Regions from separate parts of the Euzebya rosea genome, predicted to be linked through region 1. Evidence: riboswitches for the same ligand, from Rfam matches in the RefSeq annotation. Region 1 holds a riboswitch; each other region holds the start of a gene.

Region 1 (5,136 bases):
AAGCTGGCGGACCGTCGCAAGCAGCGGGCGGGCTCGCTGTCGGGCGGCGAGCGACAGATGGTCGCCATGGGCCGTGCCCTGATGATGGACCCCAGCGTCCTGTTCCTGGACGAGCCGTCGGCCGGCCTGTCCCCGGCGAACCAGGGCGTAGTCTTCCACCGCGTCAAGCAGATCAACGACGCGGGCGTGACGATCGTCATGGTCGAGCAGAACGCCCAGCAGTGCCTGAAGATCTGCGACCGCGGGTACGTGCTGGACCAGGGGCGTGACGCCTACACCGGCACCGGCCTGGAGCTGCTGAAGGACCCCAAGGTCATCGAGCTGTACCTCGGCACCCTGGTCAAGACCGACTGAGGCTCCGACTTGCTGGAGGAGGGCCCGTCGGCCGTGCGACGGGCCCTCATCCGTTTTGTCGTACGACGGATAGTTAGGCTAACCTAACCTCCATGTACGTCTGCCAGTGCAAGGTCGTCACCGACCGCCAGATCGAGGCCGCCGTCGCGGAGGGATGCACCTCCGTCCGGCAGGTCGCCGCCCTGACCGGGGCCGGTACCGCGTGCGGCGGCTGCGTCCCCACGCTGCGGAACATGGTGTGCGGCAGCTGCCCGTCGCTGGTGACCGAGCTGGCCTGCGACGACGCCCCCGCGGGCGAGCCGGTGCACGCCCAGCTGCTGTCCCGTGACACCGTCGGGGCGAGGGCTGTCGACGCCGTCCGCGTCTGACATACTCCGGCCGCCACCCGCCTCCAGAAGGACCTCACCAATGCAACCGGTCAGCCCTCGCATCGTCGAGCTCTTCAACGACGCGCTCACCTTCGAGCTCACCGTCACGAACACCTACTTCCTGCACGCCAAGATGCTGGAGAGCTGGGGCTTCCCGAAGCTCGGCAAGCGGTTCTACGACTACTCCATCGACGAGATGAAGGACGCCGACGAGCTGATCGAGCGGATCCTGATGTTCGACGGGCACCCCAACGTGCAGCGCCTCAACGCCATCACCGTCGGCGAGAACGCCCAGGAGATGCTGTCGCTGGCGCTGGAGAGCGAGAAGCTGGCCGTCGCGACGTTCAACGCCGCCGCCAAGGAGTGCCACGACCTCGGTGACCACGGCTCCGCCGCGGTGTTCGAGGAGATGGTCCGCGACGAGGAGACCCACGCCGACTGGTTCGAGTCGCAGCTCGACGCGATCGAGCGGATCGGCATCGAGAACTACCTGGCCGGACAGCTCCACGGCGAGTAGGTCACTCCTCGCTGCCGTCCCGGCGGGCGCGGGCGAGCATCACCGCGCCCACGCCGAGGACGGCGAAGAAAGCCGCCACGACGACGAGTGCACGGGTCGTCGTCGACGCGGCCTCGGGATCCCCTGGAACCGCTGACGGCGTCGCCGTGGGCTCGCTCGCCTCGGGTGCGGGCCCTGGGTCAGTGGCCTCGGCGGGCGAGGGGGTGGGGTCTGCCGGTCCCGTCGCGGAGTCCGCCGACTCGGTCGGGACTGCCTCGGTCGGGGCTGACTCGGTGGGGACCACCGCACCCGGCGGTGTGGCGACGTCGGCAGGTGGGGCGAAGACGAAGGTGAAGCTGCCCGTCTGATCGTCCCCGTCGGCGGCGGTGATCGCCCAGTCGACGCGATGCGGGCCCGGGGTCACCGCCAGGTTGAGGGGCACGGTGACGGTGGCGCCCTCGAGGGTGGGCGGTGCGGCGACGAGGTCGTCGCCGTTGGGATCGATCACCCGGACGGCCGGCTCGCTGTCGGGCAGCAGCGCTGCGGTGAAGTCCAGCACGACCTCCGACGGCGGGTCGAGGACCTCGCTGTCGGCGGCGGGCACGGTCGTGTCCAGCTCGGTGTGGGCGCTGGCGGGGAGCGCCTGGAGGACCACGAGCAGGGCGGCGAGGAGGAACGTCGAACGCATGGGACGCAGCGTAGGTCGGCGGGGGTGGTGGTCGCCGTTTGTCCCTCCGATGACCGACGGGTACGGTGACGCCGCTCACCTGCGGTGGTGCTCGGGAAGTCCGGTGTGATACCGGCGCGGTCCTCGCCACTGTGACCGGGGGAGCGAACGCCTCATTTGGCAGTCCCACTGGCCGCGTGCTGGGAAGGGCGAGGTGTTCGCGCACGGCCCATGCGGCCGACGACCCGGAAGCCAGGAGACCGGCCACCCGCACCGAGCACCCACGATTCCGCGAGGTACGGAAAGGAGGGGACGACGTTGGTCTCCCCGTTCACTGTCAGGCTGCGAGGCGCAGCCATGTTCGTTCTGCTCGTTGTTGTCCTGGCTGCGTGCGCCGCCGACCCGTCGGGTCGCGACACCAGCAACGAGCCGCCCTCCAGCGAGGGCGAGGACACCGAAGCCACCGACGGCGCAACCGACGGCGATGACGCCGAGGAGGCGGCCATGACCGATGGCGAGGCTGCCGACGACGGGGCCACCGACGACGGGGCCAGCGACGACGGCGCCACCGAGGACGGGGCCGACGGTGACATCACACCGCCGGAGGCCAACCTCACCGACGGCTGCGCCACCGAGGACCTGCAGGACCTCGACTGGTTCCCCGACAAGGTCGCCTTCGACGTCGCCAAGGGCATCCGCGCCACCTACGACGGCAACGTCAAGCTGGTCACGATCGACCGCCCCAACGACAGCGCCGACGCCGTGCCGCTGACCGTCGCGCTCGTGCAGTGCGGCACGACCCTCCCCGAGGACGTCCGGGCCGACATCGTCGTCGACGTCCCCGTGCAACGCGCCGTGACGTACTCCACCACCTTCCTCCAGGGCTTCGACCTCATCGGACGCACCGACGTCCTGGTCGGCCACGGCGGCCTGCAGTACGCCTCCACCCAGTCCGTCGTCGAGGCCGCCGAGGCCGGCGACATCGTCGAGGTCGGCAATCAGACCTCCCCTGACCTCGAGACCCTTGCCGCCGCCGAACCCGACGTGATCATGGTCAGCGCCGGCTTCTCCGGGGCCGACCCGACCGAGCCGTTCGCCGCGCTCGACGTGCCGGTCGTCCCCAACGCCTCCTACCTGGAGGTCGACCCCCTCGGTCGCGCCGAGTGGATGAAGCTCGAGGCGATGCTCCTCAACGAGGAGGCGGCCGTCGTGGACGTCTTCGACGGTGTCGCCGCTGACTGGGACGAGCTCGTCGCGCTTGCCGCCGACGTCGCCGAGGACGACCGTCCCACGGTGCTGACCAACGACCCGTTCGCGGGCACGTGGTTCGCCTCCGGCGGCGAGTCCTACACCGCGTCGCTGATCGCCGCCGCCGGTGGGGCCTACGTGTTCGCCGACGAGCCCGGCTCGACCCTCCCGCTGGACCTCGAGACCGTGCTCGAACGTGGCCAGGATGCCGACGTGTGGTTGTCCGCCGGCTCGGTCGCGGTCACCCCCGAGCAGTTCGTCGCCGACGACGAGCGGCTCGGCCTGTTCGCGGCGTTCCCCGACAACGTGTGGGCCAACGACGCCGACCTCGGTCCGACCGGCGGCAACCGGTTCTACGAGGAGGGTGCCGTCCGCCCCGACCTGGTCCTGGCCGACGTGGTCGCGATCCTGCACCCCGACCTGCTGCCCGACCACGAGCCCCGGTTCTACGGGCTGCTCGGGTCCCAGGCAGGTGACGGCGCCGAGGCCGGCGCAGCGGGATGACCCCCGACCCCGTCACCGATGCCATCTCGGCGACCGCCCCCGCGCTCGACCCGGCCACACGCCGGGTCGAGCCCGACGGGACCCTGGTGACGCGATCGGGGCCTGCGTCGTCCATGCACGACGCAGCCCCCGATCGTGCCGAACGGTCGCCGGCCGCCGGCGCCGGCGCGGCCCACACCCCCCACCGGGGGGAGGACGGGGGCACGAGCCGTCGCCCCGTCGTCCCGATCCTCATCGGCTTGGTCGTCCTGACCGCCGCCCTGTTCGCCGGTGCGCTGGCGCTCGGGTCGGTCTCCATTCCCGTCACCGAGGTCTGGACCGTCCTGACCGGCGGCGACCCGTCAACGTCGTCGTGGTCGGTCATCATCACCGACATCCGCCTGCCCCGCGCCGTGACCGCGCTGGTCGCCGGCGCCGGGCTGTCCGTCGCCGGCCTGCAGCTGCAGACCCTGTTCCGCAACCCGCTGGCCGACCCGTTCGTGCTCGGCATCGCGTCGGGCGCAAGCCTCGGCGTCGCCCTGGTCAGCCTCGCCGGCAGCGGATCGATGTTCCTCGGCACCCTCGCGCTGGGTGGCAGCGTGTCCACCGCCGTCGCCGCCGCCGTCGGGGCTGGGCTGGTGCTGGGCGCCGTCCTGACCTTCGCTCGGCGCATCCGCTCCATCACGAGCGTCCTCATCATCGGGCTCATGGCGGGCTACCTCGCCGGCTCGATCGTCAGCCTCCTGCTGTTCTTCTCCGACTCCGACGACTTCCGCGCCTACCTGGCATGGAGCCTGGGGTCCTTCCGCGGGGTCACCTGGTCCGAGCTGGCCGTGCTCGTCCCCGCCGCCGTCATCGGGCTGCTGCTGGCCGCCTCCACCGTCAAGGGGCTCAACGCCCTGCTCCTCGGCGAGCGCTACGCCGAGTCCGTCGGCGTCAACGTCCGGGCCGTCCGGGCGGTCATCATCGTGTCCTCCTCCCTCCTCGCGGGGGTCATCACCGCGTTCGCCGGACCCATCGCCTTCGTCGGCCTCGCCGTGCCACACCTCGGCCGGGCGCTGCTGCGCACCTCCGACCATCGGGTGCTGATGCCGTCCGTCGTGCTGATCGGTGCCTGCGTGGCCCTCGGCACCGAGATCATCGCCGGCGTCCCCGGCCAGGACCTCGCGCTGCCGCTCAACGCCGTCACCCCCGTGCTCGGCGCCCCCGTCGTCATCGTCGTCCTGATGCGCCTGCGTCGCTCGGCGGAGGTGGTGCTGTCGTGACCGCCACGTCCGTGCCACCCGCCACCACGTCGTCGTCCCCCGTGCTCGCCACGGCCGGCCTGCGGGCCGGCTACCACGACGGGCGTCGGACCGTCCCGATCGTCGGACCCGCCGACCTGGCGGTCCACCGTGGCCGCTTCGTCGCCGTGCTCGGCCCCAACGGTGCCGGCAAGACGACGTTGCTGCGCACCCTCGGTGGGGTCATCCCACCGCTCGAGGGCGTGGTCACGGCCACCACCGGGTCCGGCACGCGCG
Region 2 (5,136 bases), on a different contig from region 1:
TGGCCACCGCGATGGTGGCCTCCAGCGAGGTGTCGCAGGCCTTCTGGATGTCGAAGGCGGGCGTCTCGGGGGACAGCGCGCTGCCCAGCACCGACTCGCGGACGAGGTTGAAGTCGCGGGCGTGCTTGAGCACCGCGCCGCCGGCCACCTCACCGAGGCGCTGACCGGCCAGCCCGAAGCGGGCGACGAGGCCGTCGAGGGCCGCGGTCAGCATGTCCTGGTTGCTGGCCTTGCTGTAGGCCGTGTTGGAACGGGCGAACGGGATGCGGTTGCCGCCGACGATCACGGCGTCCCGGGGAGTCTGGCTCACGGGTGTGCTCCTTGACTTGACATGGGGTGGATCTGTTGCTGTAACCTGCGGTAACGCTACCGTTGGTAGCACCCTTCGACCAAATCGGGGTCGGGGTGCATGTACCCGGCCCTCTGGAGGATCCCACATGAGCTTGGCAGGAGATGGAATGGGCTTGGCCCTCGGCGGGCTTCGCCGTCTGGCCAGCAGCGAGCTGCTCGACCGTTACGGCCTGCGCGAGCGCGTCGAGGCGCTGGTGCAGTCCAGCACCCGCAACGGCTTCACCGCCGCCGTCGGCGCCGGCCGGCAGTTCGCGAAGGCCAGCAAGGCGATCAACGGTGGCAGGGCTGCCCGGCAGGCCCCGGTCGAGGGCGGCGCGACGCTGTTCGACCTGACCCCCGACGAGGAGCAGCAGATGCTCGTGGAGGGGTTCGGCGACTTCGCCGAGACCCACCTGCGTCCCGCGGCGCGGGAGGCCGACGACACGTGCACCACCCCGGACAAGCTGCGGGCGATGGCCAACGAGATGGGCGCCATGGTCCTGGGCATCCCCAGCGACCTCGGCGGCGTCGTCGACGAGCGGTCCGCCGTCACGAGCGTCCTGGCGCTGGAGGCCATGGCCGCCGGCGACATGGGCCTGACCGCCGGCATCATGGCCCCCGCGGCCGTCGCCTCGGCCCTGTCGCTCTGGGGGGATGCCGACCAGCAGGCCCGCTTCCTGCCGGCGTTCACCGAGGACAACCCGCCGACCGCGGCGCTGGCGATCAGCGAGCCGCACCCGCTGTTCGACCCCACGGTGCTGCGCACCACCGCTCGCCGGGAGGGTGACGAGCTGGTCCTCGACGGCGTCAAGGCGTTGGTCGCCCACGTCGACCGCTGCGACCTGTACCTGGTGTCGGCCGACCTCGAGGGATCCGGCCCCGCGCTGGTCCTGGTCGAGGCCGGCACCGCCGGGCTGGCCGTCAAGGCCGAACCGACCATGGGCGTGCGCGCGACGGCGTCCGGCGAGCTGCTGCTGGAGGGCGTGCGCGTGCCCGCCGCCAACCTGCTCGGCGACGGTGCCCCCGAGGTCCACAGCGAGATGATCGCCCGGACGCGCATCGCCTGGGCCGCCCTTGCCGTCGGTACCGCGCAGGCGGTCCTCGACTACGTCATCCCCTACGTGAAGGAACGCCACGCCTTCGGCGAGCCCATCGCCAACCGGCAGGCCGTTGCCTTCACCGTCGCCAACATCGGCGTGGAGCTGGAGGGCATGCGCCTTGCCACCTACCGCGCCGCGTCGCTGGCCGACCAGGGCAAGCCGTTCGCCCGTGAAGCCGCCGTCGCGGCTCGCCTGGCCGAGGAGAAGGGCATGCAGATCGGCTCCGACGGCGTGCAGCTGCTCGGTGGCCACGGCTACGTCAAGGAGCACCCGGTGGAGCGGTGGTACCGCGACCTGCGCGCCGCCGCCGTCGTCGACGGGATGGTCCTGGTCTAGCACCGGACCACGACCACACCCCGACCGCGACCACGACACCAGGATCCAAGGGAGCACACCGTGATCAACCTCGAAGTCCCCAAGAAGTTCACCCCGGCCATCGACCAGGCCAAGGCCGTCGCCGAGCACGTCCTGCGGCCGATCAGCCGCCAGTACGACCGTGACGAGCACACCTACGCCAAGGAGCTCGACATGCTGGCCGCCGCCATGGCCGGCATGGAGGAGTCCGGGTCCATGAAGGGCACCGGCGCCACCGGTGTGAAGCGCGAGAAGCCGACCAACGGCGAGAACCGCAACGCCTCGAACATGTCGACGGTGCTGTCCATCAAGGAGGCCGCCAAGGGCGACCTCGGCCTGATGCTGACCATCCCCGGCCAGGGGCTGGGCAACTCCGCGATCGCCTCGGTGGCCTCGGAGGAGCAGATGGAGCGGTTCAAGGGCAAGTGGGCCGCCATGGCCATCACCGAGCCCGACGCCGGGTCGGACTCCTCCGCCATCAACACCACGGCGGTCCGCGACGGCGACCACTACATCCTCAACGGCACCAAGATCTTCATCACCGCCGGCGAGCGGGCCGACCTGCTCGTCGTCTGGGCCACGCTGGACAAGGACCTGGGCAAGGCGGCGATCAAGAGCTTCGTCGTCGAGAAGGGCACCCCCGGCCTCAACTTCGTGCGGAGCGAGGACAAGCTCGGCATCCGTGCCTCCGACACCGCCCAGTTCGTCCTGGAGGACTGTCGGGTGCCTGCGGAGAACCTGCTGGGTGACCCCGAGGTCAGCGTCGAGTCGGGCTTCGCCGGGGCGATGCAGACCTTCGACAACACCCGTCCGCTGGTCGCCAGCATGGGCATCGGTGTCGCCGAGGCCTGCCTGGAGCGCACCCGTGAGCTGCTGGCCGAGGCCGGCGTCGAGGTCGACTGGGACAAGCCCGCGCACAGCCAGTCCGCGGCCGCCCAGGCGCTGCTGGACATGGAAGCCGACTTCGAGGCCGCCCGGCTGCTGACGCTGAAGGCTGCCTGGATGGCCGACAACGCCAAGCCCAACTCGCTGGAGGCCAGCTACGCCAAGGCCAAGGCCGGCCGCATGGTCGTCGACGTCGCCCTGCGCTGCGTGCAGCTGTGCGGTCCCGTTGGCTACGGCGAGACCGAGCTGCTGGAGAAGTGGGCCCGTGACGCCAAGATCCTCGACATCTTCGAGGGCACCCAGCAGATCCAGCTGCTGATCATCGCCCGCCGCCTGCTCGGCCTGTCGTCGGCGGAGCTGCGCTGACCGTTCGTCGGGAGCTCCCCGTCCCGATGCCGAGTTGACCGGCGTGGGGGCGGGGACCTACCGTTCGTGGTCGTCCCGCCGTCTGCGGTGGGACGGTCCTGCAAAGGGGAAGCCGGTCCGAGTCCGGCGCTGACCCGCAACCGTGGGCACCATCGAACGTGGTGCAAGCCGGAATGCCTGCGCAGGTGACAGGCTCCTCACACCGTCGTGGTCTGCGGACGGAGCCCATGCCGGCCCCGACGCCACAGGTGGAGCCGCCGGTGATGGGCCCGCTGGGCCCCCACCGAGAAAGCAACTCCCCGAATGACGTCCGTCGTGTCGATCCGTACCCGGGTCACCGTGGTGGCCGCGCTGTGCGCGCTCGTTGCCACCCTTCTCGCCCTTCCCGCCGCGCCCGCCGAGGCGCAGGACGCCAGCGATCAGCAGGCCGCCGCATCGGCTGCCGCCGCGTGGCTCGTCGACCAGCACGCCGAGGGCAGGGTCACCAGCCCCGGTGGCATGGCCGACGTGATCTTCGCGCTGTCCGGTGCCGGCCTCCACGGTGACACCGTCGCCACCATCCGTGCCGAGCTCGAAGCCGCCGTCGTGGCCTACCTCGACGAGGTCGAGACGCCCGACGAGGGCCAGACCGCCAAGGCCATGCTGGGCCTCCGGGCCAGCGGTGGCGACTACACCGACGTCGGGGGAACCGACCTCGAGGCCGAGCTGCGCGCCCTGATGGCCACCGACGGCGGAGACGCCGGCCGGTTCGCCGACGCCACCGTCTTCACCCAGTCCCTGGCGCTGCAGGCGCTGGCCACCACCGCTGGTGGCGTGCCCGAGGCCGCCGCGACGTGGCTGGCGGACCGCCGCTGCCCCGACGGCGGCTGGGAGAACGGGCTGACGGAGATGGCTGGCGTGTCCATGCCGTGTCAGACCCCCGCGGGCGGCGACATCGACACCACCGCGATGGCCGTGCAGGGCCTCCTCGACATCGAGCCGACCGCCGACGAGCGCGATGCCGCCGCGACATGGCTCGCCGACCAGCAGGCCGATGACGGCTCGTTCGGTGGCAACGCCAACTCCACCGGCCTTGCCGCCCAGACACTCCGGGCCCTCGACCTGACCGACGCCGCCGACGCGGCGGCCGAGTTCGTCATCACCCTGCAGAAGCCCGCCGAGGACCCCGAGGCCGGCGCCATCGCCTACACCGTCGACGACGACGGCTCGCTGCTGCTGGCCACTACCCAGGGGATCCTTGCCCTCGGGGCCCCCGCGTTCCCGTCCATCGCCGCCCCTGCGATCGAGGAGCCCGTCAGCGGTGCCTGCACCGACGCCGAGGGCGTCACCGTCACCGTCGACCTGACCTTCTTCGACGGTGGCGAGGTCCTCACCGGCTGTGCGCCGGGGGATCCGGCGTCGGGCCTGGACGCCCTTCGCGAGGCGGCCTTCGACATCACCACGTCCTCCAGCGACTTCGGCGAGTTCGTCTGCGCCATCGAGGGCCTGCCCGAGCTGGCCTGCGAGCAGCCGTTCGAGGGGCAGTACTGGGCGTACTTCTTCGGCAACGCCGACGGATCGTGGACCGGCTACCAGGTCGGTGCCGACACCTCTGACCCCGCTCCCGGCGACGTCGAGGGCTGGGTCTACTCCGACGGGTCCGCCCCGTCGGTTGCCGCCGCCACCGACGGCACGCTGACGCGCGTCGCCGAGGCCGGCCGCATCGAGACCGCCATCGCGGTCAGCCGGGCCACCGTGGCCGATGGTGCGGCGACCGGGCTGGTCGTGGCCCGCGCCGACTCCTTCGCCGACGCGCTTGCCGGGACCCCGCTGGCGGTTGCCGTCGGTGGGCCGTTGCTCATCAGCGGCGCGGACGCGCTGGCCGACGCCGTGGCCGAGGAGATCCAGCGGGTCCTTCCCGCGGAGTCGACCGTGCACGTCCTGGGCGGCACCGCCGCGCTCGGGGACGACGTGGTCGCCGGAATCGAGGCGCTCGGCTACACCGTCGAGCGCGTCAGCGGTGCCGACCGCATCACCACCGCCACGGCCGTTGCCGACGCCGTCGTCGCCGTCCGTGGGACCGAACCCACCGACATCCTGCTGACCACTGCCTTCGACTTCG
Region 3 (5,136 bases), on a different contig from region 1:
AGGGCCGGACCGTTCCGTGGGCCGCTCGTCCTGCGGTCCTGCTGTGGGCGACGGTCGTGATCGCCGTCGCGGGTCATGCCGTGCTGTGGGACGGACCATTCCGGGAGGGGCAGAGCGCCGGACCGTACTGGTCGGTGGTCACCGCCGGTCTGGCCGTCGCCCTCCCGTTGGCGGCCGTGGTCGTCGCCGACCACCGGGTCCGCCGATCAGGCAGGGTCGGCCTTCGCCCTGCCACGGTGGTCATGGCGTCCGCGGCGCTGCTGCTCGGCCTCCTCATCGTGCAGGTCCTTGTCGGTGGCCCCGACGACTCCGACCTGCAGGTCTACCAACGGCAGGGTGTGGCGCTGATCGACACGGGCGGTCTACCCGTGGACCAACCCGCGGAGTACCCGCCGCTCGGTGTCATCGTCTTCGGCTTGGCGACGCTGCTCGACCGGGCGCTGCCGATCGGGTTCGGGGTGGCGGTCGGGGTGCTGCTGGCGGCGCTGTGGACAGGCACGGTCGTCGTGCTGGCTCGACGGGTGCAGCCGTGGGCGGTCGCCACGATGACGCTCTGGCCGACCATCACCCTGTTCGTGCTGATCCGCTACGACGCCCTCCCCACCGCGTTCCTCGTCGCCGGACTCGCGGTTGCCGCAGGCCTCGACGAGCGACGGGAGGAGGAGGCCGACGCGCGTCGGGCTGGGAGTGCATCGGGACTGCTGCTCGGTCTCGGCGCGGCCGCCAAATGGACGCCGGGGCTGGCGGCTGTGGTCCTGGCAATCGGGTGGTGGCGGGCGGGGCGACGACGGCTGGCCACGTGGTTCGCGGCAGCGACCGCTGCCGGATTCCTCCTGCCCCACGTCCCGTTCCTGCTGACCGCGGAACAGCGCGGTGCAGTAGTGGACGCCTACCGGTTCCATGCGATACGGGAGCTGACCGCGGAGTCCCTCCCGTTCCTGCCCTTGCACCTGCTGGGGTTCGCGCCTCGGCCGGACCGCCCGTGGGTCGGCGTCGACGGCCTCGACCCGTCCGTCGCCTGGGTCCCGACAGCGGTGCTGCTCGTCGTGGTCATCGGCCCCGCGGTGGCTGCGTGGCGACGCCCGGACCGCGTCCTCGGATGGGCGCTGCTGGCACCGCTGGCCTTCATGCTCGGCAACCGGATCTACTCCCCGCAGTTCGTCCTGACCTTCGCTGCACTGTGGGCACTCGGCATCGGCAGCCGCGACCGAACCCCCGCCTGGCAGCGTCTGGCCGTGGTCGGCGGAACTGGCGCAGCCGCCACGATCGGATGGGGCATCTGGCCCAACTTCGTTGACTACTGGCTGCCCCTGTCCTGGGCGTTGTTCACCGTCATGATCGCGCTGACCGTGGCGGCAGTGCGGTGGTCACAGCCGGAATCTCCCCAGCTGCCCGGATCCGGTCGGTGAGCGAACGGTCGACCGTCCACCGCCACCTCACTCGGGGTCGGAGACGCACACGTCGGAATCGGGGATCACGACGGGGGCGGCCTCGCGGGTCGTGGTGAAGATGCCGGTGCCCTCCACGCACAGGATGGAGATGTTGGGGTAGGCGTCGGCGTTGCGGATGATCACGGCGCTGTCCGGATCGACCGCGCGGACCCCCTCGAGGTCCCGGGTGGCCTCGCACGAGGCGGCCAGGAGCAGCGGTACGGCAACGACGAGCAGCAGCCTCGTCGCGTGGCGGGAAACAGTCATCGGGGCCTCCGTCGGTTGATCGGCTGTGCCGGACGCTACGCCTCCTCGACCCGTCGGCGCGCCCGGGCCGCGGTCGTGGCGTCGACGACGGCCGTGCTACGGTGCGCGTCGCTCGAATGCTGCAGTGCACGGGAAGCCGGTGAGAATCCGGCGCTGTCGTCGCAACTGTGACCAGGGAGCGTCCCGCCAACTGACCACTGGACCTCGTGTCCGGGAAGGCCGGCGACGACGCGTCGATCTGGCAGCCAGGAGACCGGCTGCAGCGCAGAGCCCGACCATCCGCGACCGACGGAGAGGAGGGCCGTGCGGCGCCGCCGCTCGACCGCCCGATGACCCACACCACCGACCACCCTGCCGTGGCCACCGTGCTGTCCGACTGCGCCACGTCGTGGATGCCCGTCATGCTCGGCCGTCCACCGACCGAGGTCGACCACCACGGCACCTGGTTCCCCTTCACCACCCTCGTCGAGGAGACCCGGCTGGCCCGGAGGGTCCGCGAGATGGCCCCCGACTACGAGGGGCTGGCCGACGTCGCCACGGCGTTCCTCGCCAGCCGCTTCGCCTCGCCGCTGGCGTTGCTGGCCGGCGCCCCCGTGCACCAGCACGGCGTCGCGGTTGCCTACGCCGTCGAGGACCTGTGGCTGCGCCGAAGCGCCCGCGGCTGGTTCAACGGCATCGCCGTCACCGACGCGACCCTCGACACGCCGGACACGGCCGCCCCGCGCGCCGTCGAGCACTACCGGCCCGTCGTCGAGCGCCTCCGCCGGGTCGGCAAGCTCGGGAAGCGGGCGATGTGGGGACAGCTGGCCGACGCCCTGGCCACCACCGCCGGTCACGCCCACGACGCCGCCGGTGACGCCGAGGCCGCCGCACACGGCAGCGCGCTCCTGCTCGAGGCAGCCGACCCGCCGCTGTGGGGCACACCGACCTTCGAGCGCATCGAGGCCGGGGGTGCGGTTGGCCTGGCGTGGCGCCGGAGCTCGTGCTGCCTGGCCTACCGCTGCGAACGCTACGAGCTGTGCACCGGTTGCCCGCTGACCCCGACGGAGGAGTGGCGCGCCAAGTCCATCGCCTCGGTCATGCAGCGTGCCGGGTCCCACGCATGAACGCCCCCGTGCCGACCGTCGTCGTCGCCGGCACCGCCTCCGGGGTCGGCAAGACCTCCGTCGCCACCGGCCTGATGGCGGCGCTCCGAGCCGCCGGTCACGTCGTGCAGGGCAGCAAGGTCGGTCCCGACTACATCGACCCGAGCTACCACTCGATCGCCACCGGCCGGCCGGCCCGCAACCTCGACGTGTGGCTCAGCGGGGCTGACCTGATCGCCCCGCTCGCGCGACACGGCGCGACCGGCGCCGACATCACCGTCGTCGAAGGGGTCATGGGCCTGTTCGACGGCAAGTCCCCGACCGAGCTGACGGCGTCCACCGCCCATGTTGCACGCCTCCTCGGTGCGCCGGTCCTGCTGGTGGTCGACGCCGGTGCCATGGCCCGCTCCGCCGCGGCGATCGTGCATGGTTTCGCCACCTTCGACCCGGGCACCCGCCTCGCTGGTGTGGTCCTCAACCGTGTCGGCTCGCCCGGGCACGCCGACCTGCTGCGGCAGGCGATCGAGCCGACCGGTGTCGAGGTCGTCGGGGTCCTGCCGCGCATGGACGACCTGGCGACACCCTCCCGCCACCTCGGGCTCGTCCCCGCGGACGAACGCCGCGCGGACGCCCACCGGACCGTCGCTGCGCTGGGGGAGTGGGTCGGAGCCCACCTCGACCTCGACGCGGTGATGCGGCTGGCCCGGACAGCCGACGTTCCCGACGTGCCGGCATGGTCCCCCGCCCCGACCGACCGCGTCCACGGCCCCCCGGTCGGGGTCGCCATCGCCGGTGGGCCGGCCTTCTCCTTCCGCTACACCGAGAACCTCGAGCTCCTCGAGGCCGCCGGGGCGACCCTGCTGCCGTTCGACCCGATGCACGATGCGTCGCTGCCGGTCGGCACCGACGTCGTCTACCTGGGCGGCGGCTTTCCCGAGGTGCATGCCGACGCACTGGCCGACAACACGGCCATGCTCGCGGAGATCCGCGCCCACGCGGCCGCCGGTCGACCGGTCGTCGGGGAGTGCGGTGGGCTCCTCTACCTCTGCCACGACCTCGACGGCACCCGCCAGGCCGATGTGCTCCCGGTCACCGCAACCATGGACGCGCGGCTGACGCTCGGCTACCGACGGGCGATCGCCGCGAGCGACTCGATCCTCTGGCGGCGGGGCGAGGTCGTGACCGCCCACGAGTTCCACCGCACCGTCACCGATCCGCCCGCCGGCGCCGACCCCGTCGGCACGGAGGGTGATGCCACACCAGGTGTGGCCTGGCGTGTGGAGGACCGGGACGAGGGCTTCGTCACCGCGTCGATCCATGCCTCCTACCTGCACACCCACTGGGCGGCGTACCCGCAGGCAGCCACGCGCCTGGTTGCCGCCGCACGCACGACTGACCATCCACCGACGTCCCCCACCTCCCTGGAGTCACCATGAGTCGCCGATCGACCCCCCTCCTCCTCGTCAACACCGGACACGGCAAGGGCAAGTCCTCCTCGTCGTTCGGGGTGCTCAACCGCGCGTGGCACCAGGGCTGGCGCTGCGGGGTGTACCAGTTCGTGAAGTCCGGCAAGTGGAGGATCGGGGAGCGTGTCGCCGCCGAGACGCTGTCGGCGTCGGAGGTGGGCGGGACGATCGACTGGTTCTCCGTCGGTGACGGCTGGACATGGACCAGCCGCGACCTCGAGGAGTCCGCCGACCTGGCCCGGGAGGGGTGGGAGGAGGTCAAGCGCCGCATCGCCGACGAGACCTACGACTTCCTGCTGCTCGACGAGTTCACCTACCCGATGACGTTCGGGTGGGTCGACACCGCCGAGGTCATCGAGGTCCTGCGGACGCGGCCGGGGCACCAGCACGTCTTCATCACGGGGCGTGATGCACCGGCCGAGCTGGTCGAGCTCGCCGACCTCGTGAGCGAGGTCACGAAGGTCAAGCACCCCTTCGACGCCGGCATCAAGGCGCAGCCCGGCATCGAGTGGTGAACCCGACGCGGCGACGAACGGATGCCGTGAACGTTGCTCGTGCACAACGGTTGTCCGACAGGCGTCGTAGGGCTAGTGTCCCCGCGCATTGGAACAACTGACGGGGTGGATCGGGGTGGTGCCCGCCGTGGCATGCGCCGACACTCCGACGAAAGGGATTGAATTGACTGCACGTCATTCGCGCTGGGGCATCGCCTCCAGCGCTGCAACCGCGGTGTTCCTCGTCCTCGCGCTCGGCCTGGCGATCCTGCCGGCGAACGCGATCGAGGTCATCGACTCCGGCGACTCCGTCCCGGCCATCCGACTCCTGGGCGGCAGCCGCTACGACACCGCCGCCGACATCGCCATCGACGCCAGCGCGCAGGCGGCCGCG

Evidence for each region. A riboswitch is a leader RNA that binds a small molecule or an ion and turns the genes downstream of it on or off. The one in region 1 is predicted to bind cobalamin.
Region 2: it holds a riboswitch for cobalamin, as region 1 does, so the genes downstream of both, CUC05_RS02065 (cell wall-binding repeat-containing protein) here and CUC05_RS06415 (ABC transporter substrate-binding protein) in region 1, are expected to answer to the same signal.
Region 3: it holds a riboswitch for cobalamin, as region 1 does, so the genes downstream of both, CUC05_RS09250 ((2Fe-2S)-binding protein) here and CUC05_RS06415 (ABC transporter substrate-binding protein) in region 1, are expected to answer to the same signal.

The regions. Positions count from the first base shown of each region.
Region 1 covers NZ_PGDQ01000004.1:279,581-284,716, forward strand. Annotated here, with positions in the region: gene CUC05_RS06395 (ABC transporter ATP-binding protein) at 1-354, shown strand, start outside; gene CUC05_RS06400 ((2Fe-2S)-binding protein) at 447-722, shown strand; gene bfr (bacterioferritin) at 763-1,239, shown strand; gene CUC05_RS06410 (copper resistance CopC family protein) at 1,241-1,906, opposite strand; cobalamin riboswitch at 1,953-2,168, shown strand; gene CUC05_RS06415 (ABC transporter substrate-binding protein) at 2,243-3,637, shown strand; gene CUC05_RS06420 (iron ABC transporter permease) at 3,634-4,881, shown strand; gene CUC05_RS25275 (ABC transporter ATP-binding protein) at 4,878-5,136, shown strand, end outside.
Region 2 covers NZ_PGDQ01000002.1:82,769-87,904, forward strand. Annotated here, with positions in the region: gene CUC05_RS02050 (acetyl-CoA C-acetyltransferase) at 1-310, opposite strand, end outside; gene CUC05_RS02055 (acyl-CoA dehydrogenase family protein) at 459-1,766, shown strand; gene CUC05_RS02060 (acyl-CoA dehydrogenase family protein) at 1,827-3,035, shown strand; cobalamin riboswitch at 3,104-3,233, shown strand; gene CUC05_RS02065 (cell wall-binding repeat-containing protein) at 3,351-5,136, shown strand, end outside.
Region 3 covers NZ_PGDQ01000006.1:37,029-42,164, forward strand. Annotated here, with positions in the region: gene CUC05_RS24630 (glycosyltransferase 87 family protein) at 1-1,409, shown strand, start outside; gene CUC05_RS09245 (hypothetical protein) at 1,437-1,697, opposite strand; cobalamin riboswitch at 1,780-1,973, shown strand; gene CUC05_RS09250 ((2Fe-2S)-binding protein) at 2,027-2,803, shown strand; gene CUC05_RS09255 (cobyrinic acid a,c-diamide synthase CobB) at 2,800-4,218, shown strand; gene cobO (cob(I)yrinic acid a,c-diamide adenosyltransferase) at 4,215-4,763, shown strand; gene CUC05_RS09265 (M20/M25/M40 family metallo-hydrolase) at 4,927-5,136, shown strand, end outside.